DNA from 2 places in the Streptomyces sp. NPDC058880 genome. Region 2 is predicted to be linked to the other one. Evidence: riboswitches for the same ligand, from Rfam matches in the RefSeq annotation. Region 2 holds a riboswitch; the other holds the start of a gene.
What was found. Region 2 has a riboswitch for glycine ahead of gcvT (glycine cleavage system aminomethyltransferase GcvT). Riboswitches for the same ligand answer to the same signal wherever they lie in the genome.
Positions count from the first base shown of each region.

Region 1: another riboswitch for glycine. It lies ahead of gcvP (aminomethyl-transferring glycine dehydrogenase); the one in region 2 lies ahead of gcvT (glycine cleavage system aminomethyltransferase GcvT).

Region 1 covers NZ_JBHYMC010000100.1:9,001-12,514, reverse strand. Annotated here, with positions in the region: gene gcvP (aminomethyl-transferring glycine dehydrogenase) at 1-1,549, opposite strand, end outside; glycine riboswitch at 1,746-1,844, opposite strand; gene ACFW2G_RS31805 (PRC-barrel domain-containing protein) at 1,966-2,331, shown strand; gene ACFW2G_RS31800 (DNA polymerase IV) at 2,351-3,514, opposite strand, start outside.
Region 2 covers NZ_JBHYMC010000027.1:25,505-29,018, reverse strand. Annotated here, with positions in the region: gene gcvH (glycine cleavage system protein GcvH) at 1-367, opposite strand, end outside; gene gcvT (glycine cleavage system aminomethyltransferase GcvT) at 471-1,586, opposite strand; glycine riboswitch at 1,758-1,860, opposite strand; gene ACFW2G_RS17660 (AAA family ATPase) at 2,050-2,727, shown strand; gene ACFW2G_RS17655 (enhanced serine sensitivity protein SseB) at 2,842-3,514, shown strand, end outside.

The sequences.
Region 1 (3,514 bases), on a different contig from region 2:
GCTTCATGGTGCAGGAGCCCAGCGGGATCATGCCGCGGTCCAGCGCGTAGTCCTTGTCCGAGAGCCTGCGCAGGTAGCGCAGCATCGCGGTCTCAGACCGGTACTGGTGAAAGACCGGGTGCGTCAGGTACGCGTCCGAGCGCAACAGGCCCTCGGGCAGGGTGTCGGCCGTGGCCTCGTCGAGCGCCTCGATGTCGGCGGTGACGCCGAAGGCGGCCCAGACGGCCTCGATGTCGGCGCGCAGCGTGGTCTCGTCACAGCTGATCGAGACGAGGTCGGCGTCGACCCGGTGCAGGTTGACCCCGCCCTCCCGGGCAGCCGCGACGACCTCGGCCGCGCGGCCCGGCACACGGACGGTGATCGTGTCGAAGTAGGCGCCGTGTACGGTCTCGACTCCGCCGGCCCGCAGACCGGCGGCGAGCAGCGCCGCGTAGCGGTGGGTGCGGCGGGCGATGGTCCGCAGGCCGTCCGGGCCGTGGTAGACGGCGTACATGCCGGCCATGACGGCGAGCAGCACCTGCGCGGTGCAGATGTTGCTGGTGGCCTTCTCGCGGCGGATGTGCTGCTCGCGGGTCTGCAGGGCCAGGCGGTAGGCCTTGTTGCCGTCCGCGTCCACCGAGACGCCGACGAGGCGGCCGGGCAGCGAACGGGCGTGCTTGTCCTGGACGGCCATGTAGCCGGCGTGCGGTCCGCCGAAGCCCATCGGGACACCGAAGCGCTGGGTGGTGCCCACGGCGATGTCGGCTCCGAGGGCGCCCGGGGACGTCAGGAGGGTCAGGGCGAGCAGGTCGGCCGAGACGGTGACGATGGCGCCGAGCTCGTGCGCCTGGTCGATGACCGGCTTGATCTCCCGGACGGCGCCGGAGGCACCCGGGTACTGGAGCAGGACGCCGTAGACGCCGCGCTCGGCGATCTCGGCGGGGATGCCGTCGGAGAGGTCGGCGACGACGACCTCGATGCCGATCGGCTCGGCGCGGGTCTCGATGACGGCGATGGTCTGCGGCAGGGCGTCGGCGTCGACGAGGAAGACGTTGCCCTTGACCTTGCCCACGCGGCGGGCCAGGGTCATGGCCTCGGCGGCCGCGGTGCCCTCGTCGAGCAGCGAGGCGCCCGAGGTCGGCAGGCCGGTGAGGTCGGCGACGACGGTCTGGAAGTTCAGGAGGGCCTCGAGGCGGCCCTGCGAGATTTCCGGCTGGTAGGGCGTGTACGCCGTGTACCAGGCCGGGTTCTCCATGACGTTGCGGAGGATCACCGGCGGGGTGAAGGTCCCGTAGTAACCGAGACCGATCATGGGGGTGAGGACCTGGTTGCGGTCGGCGAGCGAGCGCAGCTCGGCGAGCACCTCGGCCTCGGTCCGCGCCTCGGGGAGGTCGAGCGCGTCGGCGGTCTTGATCACATCCGGCACCGCGGCGGCGGTCAGTTCGTCCAGGGAGCCGTAGCCCACCTGGGCGAGCATCTTCGCCTGCGCCTCGGCATCCGGGCCGATGTGGCGCTGTTCGAAGGGGATGCCTCGCTCCAGCTGGGAGAGCGGAATGCGGTTGGCGGTCATGTACGGAGGCCTCCTGGTCATATGACCTGCGAGGGGCACCACGGCGCGGGCACCCGGACGGCCTCCCCCTCTGTCATCTGCACCTGAGAGTTTCACCGGATCTCACGGGGGTCTCCCGAGAGCTCCGGCTTTCACCGTCGGTGAGGAGGGGGACCGGCACTGCGCGCCCGGCACCCGCCCTGCTTTCCAGAGTGGCCTCGTCCGTGCGGTACGTATGCCTGAGAGATTCCGGGGAGGATTTGCTCCTTCGGCGCCTCCGTCTTGCTCACTCGGAGGACTCTCCCGCACAGGGTCGACAGCCGTCACCCAGCCTACCAGCGGGGTTCAAGAGGCTCCCCGAGTGGCCTCCTCTGCGGAAATGCCCTTCTGTAGTCACTAGGGAGCAGTTGCGACAGTTGCGACCATTTGGAGGGACCGTGCAGACCGACATCGATCCGCGCAGCCTGATCGGCCGCAAGGCGTTCGACCGCAACGGTGCCAAGATCGGCACCATCGACGAGGTCTATCTCGACGATGCCACGGGTGTCCCGGAATGGGCCGCCGTCCGCACCGGCTTCTTCGGCCGGGACGCCTTCGTGCCGCTGGAGCCGAGCGAGATGGTCGGCGAGACCCTGCGGGTGCCCTTCGAACGCTCCCTCATCAGGGACGCACCGGATTTCGGCGTCGGCCGCCACCTCTCCCCCGAGCAGGAACTCCAGCTCTATCACCACTACGGCCTGGACACGGCCCTCCCGTCCGACGTCGACCGCGACTTCGGCCGGCTGGCGGGCGACGAGGGCTGACCCGCGCCCCGGCGCCGCCCTACGCGGCCTCCCCCACCAGCGGCAACGGGTCGGACGGCGCCAGATCCGGGTCGTCCACCCGGAAGGTCCGCACCCGGCCGGGCTCCGACCCGGGCTGTTCGAACCGGACGGTGACCCGCCCCACCCCGCTGCCCTGGACCCACCCCGGCCCGTACAGCACGTGGCGTACGTCGCTTCCGGCCGCCCAGCGGCGCTCGGGAGCCTCTTGCTGCTCCGCGGGCGCCGGCGGCCCCTCCTGTGGCTTCTCGTCCCCTCCGGCGGCCTCCGGCTCGGTTCCCCCGGCCGCACCGCCCGTACCGTCCACCTCGGCCGCCACCTGAGGCTCGGCCGCGAGCGACTGGGCGAAGAGGTCCTCCTGCGTGTAGTCCGCCAGGCCGGTCACCCCCACCCCCAGCAACCGCACGCCTCCCGTGGTGTCCACCGCCTCCAGCAGCCGCGCGGCGGCCTCCCGCACCACCGCCGCGTCGTCCGTGGGGCCGCGCAGCGTCTCGGACCGCGTCAGCGTGGAGAAGTCGTAGCGCCGCACCTTGAGCACGATCGTGCGCCCCGAGTGCCCGGAGCCCCGCAGCCGCTGCACGCACCGGTCGGCGAGTCGCTGCACCTCGCCCCGGATCCGCACCCGGTCGTGCAGATCCACGTCGAAGGTGTCCTCGACCGACACCGACTTGGCGTCCCGCTCCGCGACCACCGGCCGGTCGTCCAGGCCCAGCGCCATCCGGTACAGCCCCGTGCCGTGCGCGCGCCCGAGCATCCGGACCAACTCGTCCTCCCCGGCCTCCGCCAGGTCCCCCACCGTGGTGATCCCGGCGCGGCGCAGGTGCTCCCCGGTGGCCGGCCCCACCCCCGGCAGAGTCCGCACCGGCATCGGAGCGAGCAGTTCCCGCTCGGTCCCGGGCTCGATCAGCAGCAGCCCCGCGGGCTTGGCCTCCTCCGAGGCGACCTTGGCCAGCATCTTCGACCCGGCCAGCCCCACGGACCCGCTGAGCCCGGTGGCGGCGGTGATGCCGGCCCGCAGCCGCTCGCCCGTCGCCCGCGCCAAGTGCGAGTCGAAGGCCGCCCCGCCCGCCTCCAGGTCCACGAAGGCCTCGTCCAGGCTGAGCGGCTCCACCAGCGGCGACAGTTCCCGCAGCATGGCCATGACCACGTCGCTGACCTGCCGGTA
Region 2 (3,514 bases):
TGAGCGTGGTGTACTCCTCGAAGGAGAGCGCGTCCTTGGGCTCCTCGGAGAGGCGGACCTTGAACAGCCAGCCGCCCTCGAACGGGGCGGTGTTCACGAGCGCCGGGTCGTCGACGACGTCCTGGTTGGCCTCGACGATCTCGCCGGAGACCGGGGAGTACAGGTCGCTGACCGACTTGGTCGACTCCAGCTCGCCGCAGGTCTCGCCCTCGGTCACGGTGTCGCCGACCTCGGGGAGCTGGGCGTAGACGACGTCACCGAGCGCGTTGGCCGCGAACTCCGTGATACCGACCGTCGCGACGCCGTCCACGACGTCCGACAGCCACTCGTGCTCCTTGGTGTAACGCAGCTTCTCGGGGTTGCTCATGGCCTGATTCTCCTGGATGCGGGGGAGTGGATACGAACTGCGGTCTTGGGTACTGAGACGACGCCGTACGGCTGCCCGGACGGCGGACGTCGTGCGCGGAGGGCTACTTCTGCCGCTTGTAGAACGGCAGCGCGACGACCTCGTACGGCTCATGCGTACCGCGAATGTCGACGCCGACGCCGGAGGTGCCGGGCGCGGCGTGCTCCGCGTCCACGTACGCCATCGCGATCGGCTTGCCCAGCGTCGGGGACGGGGCGCCCGAGGTGACCTCGCCGATGACCTTGCCGTCGGCGACGACGGGGAAGCCGGCGCGCGGGACGCGGCGGCCCTCGGCGATCAGGCCGACCAGCTTGCGCGGGGCCTGGTCGGCGGCCTTCTCGGCGGCGGCCTCCAGGGCGGCGCGGCCGACGAAGTCCCCCTCCTTCTCGAACTTCACGACCCGGCCCAGACCTGCGTCGAACGGGGTCAGGGAGGTGGTCAGCTCGTGCCCGTACAGCGGCATGCCCGCCTCCAGGCGCAGGGTGTCGCGGCAGGACAGGCCGGCCGGAACCAGGCCGACGCCCTCGCCGGCCTTGGTCAGCGCCTGCCACAGCTCCACGGCGTGCTCGGGGGCGACGAACAGCTCGAAGCCGTCCTCGCCGGTGTAGCCGGTGCGTGCGATCAGCGCGGGCACGCCCGCGACGGTGCCCGGCAGGCCCGCGTAGTACTTCAGGCCGTCGAGGTCGGCGTCGGTGAGCGACGCCAGGATGCCGGGGGACTCCGGACCCTGCACGGCGATCAGCGCGTACGCGTCGCGGTCGTCGCGGACCTCGGTGTCGAAGCCGGCGGCACGCTCGGTCAGGGCGTCGAGGACGACCTGGGCGTTGGAGGCGTTGGCGACGACCATGTACTCGGTCTCGCCGAGGCGGTAGACGATCAGGTCGTCGACGATCCCGCCGTCCTCCTGGCAGATGTGCGTGTAGCGGGCACGGCCGACACCGACGGTGGAGATGTTGCCGACCAGCGCGTAGTCCAGGGCCTTGACGGCCTCCGGGCCGGTCAGCGTGATCTCGCCCATGTGCGACAGGTCGAAGAGGCCGGCCTTGGTGCGTACGGCGTTGTGCTCGTCGCGCTCGCTGGCGTACCGCAGCGGCATGTCCCAGCCCGCGAAATCGGTCATGGTCGCACCGAGCGAACGGTGCAGCGCATCGAGGGCGGTCAGGCGGGGGGCAGTGCTCATGGGTGTGGCTCCCGGGTCCCAGGGCATCGACATGACATGACGAGGACGTTCCTCCCCATCTGTCATCGGAACCTGAGAGGTTCGCCGAGAGTTCCGCCGATCGTCCGATCGCCGGTCTCCCCGACTTGCACCTTGGGTGGAGCTGGCGCGCAGCTCGCTTTTCAGATCTGCCTCATCCACGCGGTACGGGGCCTGAGAGATTCAAGGGAGGTTCTTGCTCCTTCGGCGCCCGGCACGGCCTCGCGGCCTGCCGGGACTCTCCCGCGCGGATTCAAGCGGCCGGTATGCAGTTGGTCCAGATGGCGCACATCATTGCACGGCATGCTCGGGATCGGGGGTGGGGGTCCGAAAGTTCGTACGCCCCTCCGAACGGGCCGAGTGGAACCGTGGATGCCGGATTACCGTCTCTTTACACTCGGTGGGAAGGGTCCCGGTGGCCCGACGCGGGGGGAAGGCGAGCACTGTGCGGAGATTCGGAGTGGTGACGGCGACGGGAGCCGTCGAAGCGGTGCCGGCCCAGCGGCGCGGCGCGCGCGAGCGCGGGAGGGCTGCCGACGGCGGCCTCGGCCCCGTGCGCGACCTGCGCGGCCCCGCACTGCGCGGACCCCGGCGGCTCGGCTTCGCCGAGGGCGACATCGTCGTGGTCTCCGGGCTGCCCGGCGGCGGCAAGAGCACGCTGATCAAGCGAGCCGCGCCGGAGGGCGGCGCCGTCGACTCCCAGGACACCCGTGAACGCTGGGAGCGCCGGATGCCCGCCCGGCTGCCCTACGCCGTCTACCGCCCGCTGGTACGCGCCGCGCACTACTGGGGGCTGTACCGGATCCTGCGCTCCGGCGACTCCGTCGTCGTCCACGACTGCGGCACTCAGAGCTGGGTGCGCGCCCTGCTCTCCGCGGCCGCGCGCCGCCGGGGCCGGTCGCTGCACCTCGTCCTCCTGGACAGCAGCCCCGAGGAGGCGCTCTCCGGCCAGGCCGCGCGGGGCCGGGGGGTGTCTGCCTACGCCTTCGCCCGCCACCGCGGCGCCGTGGGCCGCCTGCTGCGCGACGCCGAGGCGGGCCGCCCGCCCGCCGGCTGCGCCTCCGCGACCCTGCTGGACCGCCGCTCGGCCGCCGCCGTGACGGGGATCGGTTTCCACGGCTGACCGCCGGGCCGGGCCGACCCGGATCCCCGGCGGCGGTGCCCGCCCCGCGGCCGGTACCCTGCGGGGCGACACGCGCGGGACCGCACGTGCGGGACCAGACAGGGGCAGGGGCAGATGCAGGGCAGCGGCTGGCCGGAAAATGAGCTGGAGCAGGTGCTCGGGGCGGCGCTCGGGCAGCCGGACGCCGGCGGCCGGATCCTGGAGGTGCTCGGGCGCAGCAGGGTGTGGGTGCCCCTGCCGGGCGGCGGCGGCCCCGACACGGCCGGTCTGGACCTGCCCACCATGGACATCGGCGGGGCGGCGTACGTCCCGGTCTACAGCTCCGAGGCCCAGTTCCTCGCCTGTGTCGGCCCCGGCATGGACTTCGCGGTGGCCCCGGCGGTCGAGTTCGCCCGGGGGCTGCCCCCGCAGCTCGGCATCGCGGTCAATCCGGAGGGCGCCGTCGGCGTCCCGCTGCCCCCGCCCGCCGTCGCCGAGCTCTGCCGTGCGGGCCGCAGCCCGCTCGACGGCTCCGCGACCGGCGGCCGCGTACGGCTCTTCGAGCCCGACTGGCAGGAGGACCCGGTGGACTTCCTGGCTGCCGCCGGCGAGGAGTTCCGCGCCACCGGAGTGGTCGCGGCGGCGCACCGCTGCCTCGCCAGCGTCGAGGGCGGGGCACCGGAACTCTTCGTCGGTGTCCGCCTGGCGGGGTGGGAGCCACAGATGCGGGAGGCGCCGATGGAGGCGCTCGGACGCGCCCTGGCGCGCGTTCCGGCGCCGTGGCCCGTGCAACTGATCCTCCTGGACG